One region of the Actimicrobium sp. CCC2.4 genome, then DNA from elsewhere that is predicted to be linked to it. Evidence: predicted binding sites of a transcription regulator. Region 1 holds the regulator's gene; each other region holds the start of a gene.
What was found. Region 1 encodes sigma-54, which starts transcription at its own class of promoters, with help from an activator protein. Its sites were predicted from a motif close to TGGCANGNAANCTGCTTT; they were not measured.
Positions count from the first base shown of each region.

Region 2: a site for sigma-54 is predicted at 1,692-1,709, ahead of pedF (cytochrome c-550 PedF). Genes of this name have one in related genera too.
Region 3: a site for sigma-54 is predicted at 2,335-2,352, ahead of nirB (nitrite reductase large subunit NirB). Genes of this name have one in related genera too.

Region 1 covers NZ_CP133777.1:82,294-86,504, forward strand. Annotated here, with positions in the region: gene lptC (LPS export ABC transporter periplasmic protein LptC) at 1-414, shown strand, start outside; gene lptA (lipopolysaccharide transport periplasmic protein LptA) at 459-1,013, shown strand; gene lptB (LPS export ABC transporter ATP-binding protein) at 1,022-1,795, shown strand; gene RHM62_RS00430 (RNA polymerase factor sigma-54) at 1,808-3,289, shown strand; gene hpf (ribosome hibernation-promoting factor, HPF/YfiA family) at 3,397-3,753, shown strand; gene RHM62_RS00440 (enoyl-CoA hydratase/isomerase family protein) at 3,855-4,211, shown strand, end outside.
Region 2 covers NZ_CP133777.1:3,433,922-3,438,132, reverse strand. Annotated here, with positions in the region: gene RHM62_RS15805 (sigma-54-dependent Fis family transcriptional regulator) at 1-1,475, opposite strand, end outside; gene pedF (cytochrome c-550 PedF) at 1,744-2,235, shown strand; gene RHM62_RS15795 (transporter substrate-binding domain-containing protein) at 2,273-3,124, shown strand; gene RHM62_RS15790 (4Fe-4S binding protein) at 3,290-4,211, shown strand, end outside.
Region 3 covers NZ_CP133777.1:4,075,562-4,079,772, forward strand. Annotated here, with positions in the region: gene nirB (nitrite reductase large subunit NirB) at 1-2,281, opposite strand, end outside; gene RHM62_RS18705 (nitrate/nitrite transporter) at 2,541-3,755, shown strand; gene RHM62_RS18710 (bifunctional protein-serine/threonine kinase/phosphatase) at 3,757-4,211, shown strand, end outside.

The sequences.
Region 1 (4,211 bases):
GCCAAAAACCGCACGGCACGCTACAACATTTCCGGTGACGTGCTGACCCATTTGCCGATGGACGACTCGTATGAAATCACCAAGCCGGTGATCTACAACCTGTCGAATAACCGGCCAACGATGGTGATGCGTTCCGAACGTGCACTGGTCAACAGCGACAACAGCGAAGTACAAATGATTGATAACGTGGATGTCGACCGGCCCGCGTCCGGCTCCATCCAGCGCTTTCATCTCAAGTCCGCCTATCTGCTGCTGTTGCCTGATGACGATGTGATGAAAACCGATACGCCCGTTGAAATGCTGATGGGTACCACCATACTGAACGGCACCGGCATGGTCGCCAACAACGCCACCCGCCAGCTCGATTTGGCCCATCGCGTGCACGGCGTATTCGCGCCGGCCGTAGCGCGATGAGCTACTGTGCATGACCTCTTACGCTGCCTCTACCAGGAATTTTCATGAAACCGTTTTTTTTCGCTTTTCTGTTCATGTTCAACGCGGCCTTCGTGCCGGCGGTGCATGCCGAAAAAGCTGACTCCAACAAACCCACTGTCGTCGACGCCAACCAAATGGCCTACGACGACGTCAAGCAGGTCAATACCTTCACCGGTGACGTCGTGGTCGTGCGCGGCACGCTGCTCATGAAAGCCGCACGCGTGGTCGTTGTGCAAGACCCGGCCGGTTATCAGTTCGCCACCTTATATGCTGCACCTGGCAGCCTGGCCAGCTTTCGACAGAAGCGTGATGGCGGCGAGAATCTGTGGATAGAAGGCGAAGCCGAACGTATTGAATACGATGGCAAGACCGAACTGGTGAAGTTGTTTTCGAAGGCAAAGATGCGCCGTCTCGATGGCAAGACGCCGACGGACGAAGTCGAAGGAGAATTCATTTCCTACGATAGCCGCAGCGAATTTTTCTCGGTCAACAACACGCCCGCAGGACAGGACAGCAAGGCCGGTGCCGGACGCATCAAGGCGACGATCCAGCCACGCACACCGGGTGTGCCCAAATGATCAATGCCATGTCGACACCGGTTGACTCCTTCACCAATAGCAGCAGCAAACTGATCGTCACCGGCCTGAAAAAAAGCTACGGAATCCGCCAGGTTGTCAGCGATGTCTCGCTCGATGTGGCCAGCGGCGAAGTGGTCGGCCTGCTCGGGCCGAACGGTGCCGGCAAGACGACGTCGTTCTACATGATCGTCGGCCTGGTGCCATCGGACGCCGGTGAAATCCGTCTGGATGGCATCGATATCTCGCGTCTGCCTATCCATCGACGCGCGGTGCTGGGTCTGTCCTATCTGCCGCAGGAAGCCTCGGTATTTCGCAAGCTGACCGTCGAGGAAAACATCCGCGCCGTGCTGGAACTGCAGCACGATGACCATGGCAAGACGCTGACCAAGTCCGTCATCAATGAACGGCTCGACACCTTGCTGCAGAATTTGCAGATCGATAAGCTGCGCGACAGCCAGGCCATGTCGCTCTCCGGCGGTGAGCGACGCCGCGTAGAGATTGCCCGCGCGCTGGCCAGTAATCCGCGCTTCGTGCTGCTCGATGAACCCTTCGCCGGCGTCGATCCGATTGCCGTGATCGAAATCCAGCGCATCGTGCGCTTCCTGAAAGAACGCGGTATCGGCGTGCTGATCACCGACCACAATGTGCGCGAAACCCTGGGTATCTGCGACCGCGCCTACATCATCAATCAAGGTGCAGTGCTGGCCAGCGGCAAGCCGGATGCGATCATTGCCAATGAATTGGTGCGCCAGGTCTATCTTGGCGAACACTTCCGGATGTAAGCACAAACAAGAATGAAACAATCCCTCCAGCTCCGCACCTCCCAGCATCTTGCGCTGACGCCGCAATTGCAGCAATCGATCCGCCTGTTGCAACTGTCGACGCTGGAACTGCATCAGGAACTGGAGCAAATGCTGACCGATAATCCGCTGCTGGAACGGCTCGACGATCCGCTCGATCACTCGGTCCGTCTGCTGGCGGATGGCGCGCTCGGAGCCGAAGGTATCCGTCAGGAAGGGGCCAGCGAAGACGCCAACGCAGCGCCTTCATCGTCCGAATCGGAAGCCCCCGCGCCGGACCAGAACGATGCCGGCGACGCCACGCCAAGCACCGATGCGGACTGGAGTTTTGATGACGTTGCACGCACCTCGAAAGCGCCGGAAGACGACGATGCCAGGCCGCAGCTCGAAGCACACGAATCCACGCTGCGCGAATTCCTGCTCGAGCAAATGCGCGTCACGGTGCGCAACCCGCGCGATCGCGCGCTGGTCGAATTGATGATCGATGCGCTCAATGACAATGGCTACCTCGACGATACGCTGGAGGCCATGCTCGAGCGCTTGCCGGCCGAACTCGACGTTGAAGCCGAAGAGCTGACCATCGCGCTCAAACTGCTGCAGAGCTTCGATCCGCCCGGCGTCGGCGCCCGCCACGCGGCCGAGTGCCTGGCGCTGCAGATACGGCGTTTTCCCGGCATCGCGATGGTGACCCGGCGCATGGCACTGGTTATCGTCGAGGACTATCTGCCGCTGTTTGCACAGCGCGATTTCAGCAAGCTCAAGAAAGCCCTCGACTGCGATGACGAGGATCTGCGCGAAGCCCAGAGCGTGATCCGCCAGTGCAATCCGCACCCGGGTGCGATCTTCGGCGGCGGCACCTCGGACTACGTGGTGCCGGACGTGATCGTCAAGCGCACCAAGACCGGCTGGCAAGTCATGCTCAACCATGACGTGATGCCACGACTGCGGGTCAATGCCATGTACGCCAACATTCTCAAGCAGAGCAAAGGTGAGGGATCGCTGACGTCGCAGCTGCAGGAAGCCAAGTGGCTGATCAAAAATATGCGCCAGCGATTCGATACGATCCTGCGGGTTGCACAGGCCATCGTCGAGCGTCAGCGGAACTTTTTTTCCCATGGCGCGGTCGCCATGCGCCCCCTTGTCTTGCGTGAGATTGCTGATACACTCGGACTGCACGAGAGCACCATCTCACGTGTGACAACCCAGAAATACATGCTGACCCCGCATGGCATGTTCGAGTTGAAATATTTTTTTGGCAGCCACGTTGCCACCGAAACGGGCGGCGAAGCGTCATCGACGGCAATACGGGCACTCATCAAACAATTGATAGGAGCTGAAGACCCGAAGATTCCATTTTCTGACAGTAAGATCGCAGACATGCTGGGAGAACAGGGTATGGTAGTGGCAAGGCGTACGGTCGCAAAATATCGCGAAGCCCTGAAAATCCCTCCCGTCAACCTGCGCAAGGCCCTGTAGTTTCTGTAGTTTCATTTGTCATGTTGTACTGTCGTTGTGTTCGAAGCTACCCTTCCGTAGCGGGGTCACCTCCGAACCTCCATCGGCATTATTCAAAGGAGCGCTGTATGAATCTCACAATCAGTGGACACCACCTCGAAGTGACACCTGCCATTCGTGAATATGTGCAAAGCAAGCTTGAGCGTATCAAGCGCCATTTCGACCATGTCATTGATATTGCCGTCATCCTGACGGTAGAAAAACTCCCGGAAAAAGAAAAGCGGCAGCGAGCAGAAATCAACCTGCATCTGCGCGGCAAAGACTTGCACGCCGAGAGTATTGCGGAGGATCTTTATGCCGCAATTGATGCGCTGATCGACAAGCTCGATCGCCAGGTCATCAAGTACAAAACCAAATTGCAGGATCATCAGCACGACGCCATCAAACACATCCCTGACCCGGTTGTGATAGCCGCCTCCTCCTGATCGAACCCGCTGCCGGGCAGACCGGCACATTCCATTTAGGGCGCATTGATTGCGCCCTTTTTAATTTCACGCAATTGACTTGTGCACAATCGAATCCGACCATGACCGCTCTCATCCAGACCCAGATCCGCAACGCAACAGGCCACATCACACTGGACCGTCCGAAGGCCCTCAATTCCTTGTCGCTCGCGATGGTGCGCGACCTGACTCACGTGCTGCTCGACTGGCGTGATAACGCCGCCGTCCAGACTGTGATCCTACGCGGCAGCACCGAGAAGGCGTTTTGTGCCGGTGGAGATATCCGCTTTTTTCATCAGGCCGGCGGGTCGACGCCCCAAGGCGGCAGCGCAGCGCTGGATGATTTTTTTACCGAAGAGTATGCACTGAACCACCTGATCCATTTTTATCCGAAACCCTGGATCGCCGTGATGGATGGCATCGTCATGGGGGGTGGCATG
Region 2 (4,211 bases), 800 kb from region 1:
CGTTCGCGCAGCGGCGGCAGGCGTACCACCAGCCCGTTCAAGCGGTAGTACAAGTCATCACGAAATAGATTGCGCGCAATCATATCGCGCAAGTTGCGATTGGTCGCGCAGGTCAGCGCCACGTTCACCGGGATCGACTTGGTGCTGCCCAGCGGCGTCACCATGCGCTCCTGCAGTACGCGCAACAGCCGCGCCTGCAAGTTCAGCGGCATGTCGCCGATTTCATCGAGAAACAGCGAGCCGCCGTTGGCTTGCAGGATCTTGCCGATGCTGCCTTTTTTGCGGGCGCCGGTGAAGGCGCCGTCTTCGTAGCCGAACAGTTCGGACTCGATCAGCGTCTCGGGAATCGAGGCGCAATTGACTGCCACGAACGGGCCGGCCTTGCGCGGCGAATCATTGTGAATCGCCTGCGCCAGCAATTCTTTGCCGGTGCCGGTCTCGCCGGTGATCAGGATAGAGATATCGCGGCCGATGACTTTTTTCAGTTTGTCGATGACGACGGCGACCTGCTCGTCGCCGGTGTTGAGGTAGCGCAGGCTGGACAGACGCGCCTTGCTTTGTTCGTGGCTGCTCAGCGGCGCGGCGGCAGGCTCGGCCTCGGTACTGCGTGCATTGCTGGTCGTGTGCTGGAAACTGGTGGTGGGCAGACGCAGGTCGGCGCACTTCGCATACACCCGCACGCCGCTGTGCAGGCACAGTTGGAGCGGGCCTGGTGACGCGGTCCGGTAATGATCCATCAGGGCCGAGATCGGCATACCGAACAGCGAGCTGAAGGTATGCGTCTGCAGGGCCGACATCGGCAAGCCGAGCTGGAACAGGCCGCTGCGGCTGGCCGACAAAAAGCGACCGCCCGGCGTGAAGCTGGCAATCCCTTCCATCAGCGTGCCAAGGAATTCCGGCCGGCTATGAAAGCTCAGTTTGATCGACTCTTCAAAGGCTGCGGCGAACAGCTGGTTCTCTATCATCTGCGCCGACATCCGCACCAGCGCCATCGTGTGCTTGTGAAAATTATGCTGGTCGCCGGTGACATCAAGCACGCCGACCACATTACCCATCACGTCGAAGATCGGGGCGGCTGAACAGGTCAGGAAGCGGTTCGCATCGAGGTAGTGCTGATCGGCGTGAATACTGGTCGGCACTTTTTCGGCGATGGCGGTGCCGATCGCATTGGTGCCCTTGCTTTGCTCCGACCACGCCACGCCGGGCGTCAGGGCGACACGATCGGCTTTTTCGAGGAAGTCGGCGTCGCCCAGCGTGTGGATGATCAGGCCGGTGACATCGGTCAGGATCACCATGTTGTGGGTGTTGATGATTTGCTCGTAGAGCGTTTCCATCACGGGTGCGGCGTGGCTGTGCAATAGCCGGTTCTGTTCTAGCACGAGGGCCATGTCGGCGCGGCCAAGCGGATCGTAATCCGGCGAGGCGGTTCTCGGGACGCCGTAGTTGGCGGAACGCTGATGGGATTCTTCGATCATGGTGATATCGCATTCAGCAGAAATCGTGCCAACTGCGGTGCCCGTGGACGTGAAACGGGAATGACTTTGCGAGCGCGTAGTGATGAGGGGCTGCATCTGTTGTCTCCAGCTGTTTTGTGGGCGTGACTGCAGCCCGGCTTGTCCTTTAATGTAGCACTGTTCCGATTTGAAACAGCGGGTTTCTCACTGATCGGTACAGGGCGGCGAGTGATCGCATGGCACGTACTTTGCGTAGAGAAGGCATCTATTCCACCGAGGTGACATCCCCATGAAAACGCGCACAGGCCGCATCGCAGCCCAACTTCTGATCGCTGCATCTGCCTTGCTGTGCTTGCCAGCGCTGGCACACGGCGACGTGACACCGCAAGCCGTCGATACCACCACGCTGAAGGCGCTGGGTGAAGTCTGGCGCGAAGAAAATCCGTATCGCGGCGACAAGGAAGCGATCCGTATCGGCTCATCGGCGTATGGCCAGAATTGCGCCCGCTGCCATGGCCTCGAAGCAGTCTCCGGCGGCATTGCACCGGACCTGCGTCAGCTTGATCGCGACTGCGTCTCGCAAAAAGATGAAAAGAAAAAGCAAGCCTGTTACAAGGAAAACGACGCCTACTACCTGACCTCGATCCGGCACGGCAAGACCCGCAACGGCGCCGTCTACATGCCGCCGTTCGAAGGCATCATGAACCAGGAAGGCATGTGGTCGATCAAGGCTTACCTCGAAACTCTGCGCGTGATGCCGGCAGTAACCGCGGCGAAGTAGTCAGGCCGTTTTTCCGTTCAATCTGAAAGGTCACTTGATGATGGTTTATCTGAAAAGACGTACTGCGCTACTGGCTGCTATCGCGTGGTCCGGCATGCTGCTGAGCTGGCCGGCGCACGCTGATCTCGACAAGATCCGCACGCTGGGGTCGCTCAGTGTCGGTGTTTATGACGACAATCTGCCGTACTCGAAAAAAGCCGGCGGCAGCAAGGCACTCAGTGGCATCGACGTCGACGTGGCCGAAGCGCTCGGCAGGAAGATGGGATTGAAGGTGTCCTTCCTGCCGTTTCCGGCCGGCGAAAATCTCGGTGACGACTTGCGCAATATGGTCTGGAAAGGTCACTACCTCGGCTATGGTCCGGCCGACGTGATGCTGCATGTGCCGGTCGACCCGCTACTGATGAACCAGAATCCGCAAGTGACGATCTTTGCGCCGTACCACACGGACTCGGTCCGGCTGGTGCGCAGCGTGGCCTCGGTGCCGCAGTTCAATGGCATCGCATCGATGGCAGGAAAAAAGATCGGCGTCGAAAAAATCTCGATCTCGGCGATGGTCCTGCTGGGTGAAGAAAACGGTCGCTACCGGGATGATGTGCGCATCTTCCCGACCGGCGTCGATGCGCTTGAAAAACTCAAGGCGGGCGAGCTCGATGGCGTACTGGCCAGCCGCTCCGAAATCGAATCGGTGCTGCGCGATGATCCGCGTTTCGAGATGCGCGAAGTGACTTTTCAGCGCTTGCCGCGCAAGGGCTGGACCGCAGGGCTGGCGGTCAAGAAGGACAATCCGGAGTTGGCTAGTGCGTTGAAAGAGGCGATGGATTCCCTGTTCGCATCGGGCGAGATGCTGCGTATTTTTGCCAAGCATGGTGTGCAGATCGTCAAGCCGTAGGGTGCAATAACCGCAGGGCATTGCACCGGTTGCAACTACTTCACGGGCACACGCAGCAATGGCGCCTGGTGCGGCGGCACGCTGTTCTTTTGAAGCGTCTGCTGATAGTTTTGCGCTGCGTGCCTGAGCACGCGGCGTTTTTTCATTTCTGATTACCGGTCTCCGATGGAAAAAATAATCCTGTCATTACGCCGTCTGCTGTTCTGCTCAGTGCTGCTCCCGTGGGTGTTGATCGCGCTGCCCGCCAGCGCCGGCACGATGACGCAGGCCGAACTCGCGCGCCGCTTTCCGGCTCCTTACCTTGTGGGTGACAAGGACTCCGCTTTGCCCGTCTGGCCGATTTTCAAGAAGAACATGACCTCGACCGAACTCGTTGCGTATGTCTTCGAGTCCATCGACTTTGCGCCTATCCCCGGCTTTTCCGGCGTGCCGATGAACCTGCTGATCGCGCTCGATCCGGCCGGCAGTTTTGTCGACGTGAAAGTGCTGTCGCATCACGAACCGGTCTTCCTCGACGGCCTCGGCGAAGCGCCGCTGTTCAAGTTCGTCAGCCAGTACCAGGGCATCTCGCTCAAGCAGAACATCAAGATCAGTACCGGCAACATGAGCCGCTCGAACAAGGAAGCGGCCAATGTCTACATCGACGGCGTCTCGAAGGCGACCGCGTCGGTACGCATCCTGAACCAGAGCGCGCTGTCAGCTGCGTTGAACGTTGCGCGCAAAAAACTCGGTTTCGCCGAGGGCCGCGACCCTGACCTGATCGCCCGCATCCGGCCCGATGCCGGTACCGTGATCAGCCCCGCGACGCTGCGCCAGCGCGGCCTGATCCAGCCGGTCGTCATGCGCAACCGCGAGATCGAAGCGGCCTTCGCCGGCAGCGCCGGCGAGGGGCTGGATCCGATCGCGCTGGCGCAACCCGACGCGCCGTTCATCGACATGGAAGCCAGTTACGTGTCGGTGCCGGCGATCGGTCGCAACCTGCTCGGCGAGGCTGGCTGGGCTAAATTGAAGGCCCGGCTGGAACCGGGTGATCACGCCATCATGCTGGTGTCGACCGGACGCTACGGCGTGGTCGGCGACGACTTCA
Region 3 (4,211 bases), 160 kb from region 1:
GGCCGACCCGCGCCAGATAGTGCACGGTGCGCTCGAGGTACCAGCCTTCTTCGCGATACAGCTGCAGGAACGCACCGGTATATTCGAGTACTTCGTCATGCGTTTTCAGCTTGACCAGGAACTGCGCGACTTCGGTCTTGATGCCGCCGTTGCCGCCGACATAAATCTCCCAGCCCGAATCGACCCCGATCACGCCAACGTCCTTGATGCCGGATTCGGCGCAATTGCGCGGGCAACCGGAGACCGCCAGCTTGACCTTGTGCGGCGCATACATCAGTGCCAGCTGGCGTTCCAGCTGCTGGCCCATCAGCGTCGAATTCTGTGTGCCGAAGCGGCACCATTCGGAACCGACGCAGGTCTTCACGGTACGCAAACCTTTCGCATAGGCGAGACCGGACGGCATGCCGAGATCGCTCCAGACTTCACGCAAATCTTCTTTTTTTACGCCGAGCAAATCGATACGCTGACCACCGGTGACCTTCACAGTCGGGATCTTGAACTTGTCGACCACGTCGGCAATACGGCGCAGTTCGGACGCATTGGTTTCGCCGCCCCACATGCGCGGGATCACCGAGAACGTGCCGTCTTTCTGGATGTTGGCGTGCGCGCGCTCGTTGATGTAGCGCGATTGTGGATCGTCCTTGGCTTCATGCGGCCAGGTCGACAACAGGTAATAGTTCAGTGCCGGCCGGCAGCTCGCGCAACCGTTCGGCGTGCGCCAGTTCATGAAGGCCATCGTGCCGGCGATCGTCAGCAGCTTTTCGGTACGGATTGCGTCGCGTGCTTCCTGATGGGTGTGGTCGGTGCACGAACACATCGGCTTGTTCTTGGTGGCTTGCGAATAATCGCCGCCGGCGGTGAACATCAGGATCTGTTCGACCAGGCCGGTGCACGATCCGCACGAGGCCGAGGCCTTGGTGTGCTTGCGCACATCATCGAGCGTGAACAGGCCTTTTTCCTTGATCGCCTTGACGATGGTGCCTTTGCAGACGCCGTTGCAACCGCAGACTTCGGCGCTGTCCGGCATCGCCGCGGCCTTCGTGAAACCCTCATGGCCGACATCGCCTGGACGGCCCGGATTGGATTCGCCGAACATCAGCGTGTCGCGGATTTCGGTGATGTCCTTGCCTTCGCGCACCAGACTGAAGTACCAGCCGCCGTCGGCGGTATCGCCATACAGGCAGGCACCGATCAGCTTGTCGCCGCGCACCACCAGCTTCTTGTAGACGCCGCCTATCGGGTCCGACAGGATGATTTCTTCGGTGCCCTCGCCGCCCATGAATTCGCCGGCCGAGAACAGGTCGATGCCGGTGACTTTCAATTTGGTCGAGGTGACCGAGCCCTGATAGCGGCCGATGCCGAAATTGCCGAGGTGGTTGGCGCAGACCTTGGCCATCTCGAACAACGGTGCGACCAGGCCATACGCAGTACCGCGATGGTTGACGCATTCGCCGACCGCATAGACACGCGGATCGTAGGTCTGCATCGTGTCACTGACGACGATGCCGCGATTGCAGTACAGGCCGGTGGCTTCGGCCAGCGTGGTATTCGGGCGGATGCCCACCGCCATCACGACCAGCTGCGCCGGCACTTCAGAGCCATCGGTGAAACGGATGACGGTGACATGGCCATCGATACCGATCAGCTCCTTGGTATTTTTACCGAGCAGGAAATGCAGGCCGCGGTCTTCGAGGGATTTTTGCAGCATCTTGCCGGCGACCGGATCGAGCTGGCGTTCCATCAGCCATTCGGGCAGATGCACGACGGTGACATTCATGCCGCGCAACTTCAGGCCGTTGGCTGCTTCAAGGCCGAGCAGGCCGCCGCCGATGACGATCGCATCGGTATGCGTTTCGGAGGCGGCGATCATCGCGTTGGTGTCGTGGATGTCGCGGTAAGAAATCACGCCGGCCAGGTCCTTGCCCGGTACCGGCAACATGAACGGGTTCGAGCCGGTGGCCATCAGCAGGCGGTCGTATTCGGCCGTCGTGCCATCGTCGGCAATCACGAGGCGCTTGACGCGATCGATCTTGACGACCTTCTTGCCGAGGTGCAGCGTGATGTCGTTGTCTTCGTACCAGTCGACATCATTCAACATGATGTCCTTGATGGTCTGCTCGCCGGCCAGCACCGGCGAGAGCAGGATGCGGTTGTAGTTGGCATACGGCTCGGCACCGAACACCGTGATGTCGTAAATATCCGGGGCAATCTTGCGTAGCTCTTCGAGCGTACGCACACCTGCCATTCCGTTCCCGACCATGACCAGCTTGAGCTTCTTCATACTTGTCCTCGAAAAAAATCTTGTCGTCGCCTCGCGACGTGCGTAATCCTCTTTAAGCAAAAGCGGTGCCAGACGAGATTGGCGTCGTCGCACCAGGCACCTCTGGAAAACGCACCCGAATCAGGCGCACCGCCGCACTGTTTGGTGCAAGCGCGATGAATGCACCGTGAAGTCCATGCAAACTGGCCTGACAGCAAATTTTAGATGGCACAGGGCTTGCGTTAGCAGGTCCATCTCCACTCACCGCGGTCCCGCCATCATGCAAAAAACTTCATTCTGGAAAGCCGGGCACACGCCCACGCTGCTGGCTGCTTTTTTCTACTTTGACCTCAGCTTCATGGTCTGGGTCATCCTCGGGCCGCTCGGCGTGCAGATCGCCAAAGACCTTGGCCTGACTGCCGCCCAGAAAGGCTTGATCGTCGCCACCCCGCTGCTGGCCGGCGCGCTGCTGCGCATTGTCATGGGCGTGCTGGTCGATCACCTGAAACCCAAACGCGCCGGCGCCATCGGCCAGGTCATCGTGATTGCCGGTATGGTCTGGGCCTGGCAGGGCCAGCTCGACAGCTACCACAGCATCCTGGCGCTAGGCGTGATCCTCGGCGTCGCCGGTGCCGCCTTTGCGGTGGCCTTGCCGCTGGCCTCGCGCTGGTATCCGCCCGAGCATCAGGGCACCGCACTCGGGATTGCCGGTGCCGGCAATTCGGGTACCGCCTTCGCCGCGCTGTTTGCGCCGACGCTGGCGCTGGCCTTCGGCTGGCAAAACGTGTTCGGCCTGTGCCTGATCCCGCTCGGCATCGCACTGGTGGTGTACATGGTGTTTGCCAAGGATGCGCCGTCGGCACCGCCGCCGAAATCGATGCTCGAATACCTGCAGGTCCTGAAAGACAAGGATGCGTGGTGGTTCATGTTTTTTTACAGCGTGACCTTTGGCGGCTTTTCGGGACTGGCCTCGTCGCTGACGATTTACTTCAATAGCCAGTACGGGCTGTCGCCGGTGACCGCCGGCTACTTCACGGCGGCCTGCGTGTTCGCCGGGTCGATGGTGCGGCCGATGGGTGGTCGGCTGTCGGATCGCATCGGCGGCATCAAGACGCTGTCGATCATGTATGTACTGGCGGCGATCTTCCTGTTCATCGCCAGCCTCGGGCTGGACTCGGCGGTGCCGGCGGTGATCGTGTTCGTCGGTGCGATGCTGGCGCTGGGCACCGGTAATGGCGCGGTGTTCCAGCTGGTGCCGCAGCGCTTTCGCAAGGAAATCGGCGTGATGACCGGACTGGTCGGGATGGCCGGCGGCATCGGCGGTTTTTATCTGGCGTCCAGCCTCGGCTTTTCGAAGCAGATGACCGGCAGCTATCAGATCGGCCTGACGATCTTTGCCGCGCTGGCCGTCATCGCGCTGATCGGCCTGTCGTCGGTAAAAGGCCGCTGGCGCACGACGTGGGGCAGCGCCGCGATGACGACTGCCAGGATCTGAAATGGGACTACGCCTCGCCATCGGTCATGCGACGCAAGCCGGCCCGCGCGCGCGCAATGAGGATTTTGTCGGCGTTGTCACGCCGCGCGAACCGGACCTGCTGACCAAGGGCGTGCTGGCGGCGATTGCCGACGGGGTTTCCGGTCACGACGGCGGGCGCGAAGCGGCCGAGTACACGGTGCGCGGCCTGCTGTCGGATTACTACGCCACGCCGGACACCTGGCCGGTATCGCAAGCGCTGGACCGGGTCCTGACCGCGACCAACAGCTGGGTCCAGCACCAGGGTTCGGTGCGTGCCGAACTGAGCGGCATGGCCACCACGCTAACCTGCGTGGTGCTACGCGGTGGCTTCTATTATTTTGCGCATGTCGGCGACAGCCGCTTGTATCTGCTGCGCGCCGGTGTCCTGACCCGGCTGACCACCGACCATGTCTGGGACAAGCCCGAAATGCAGCA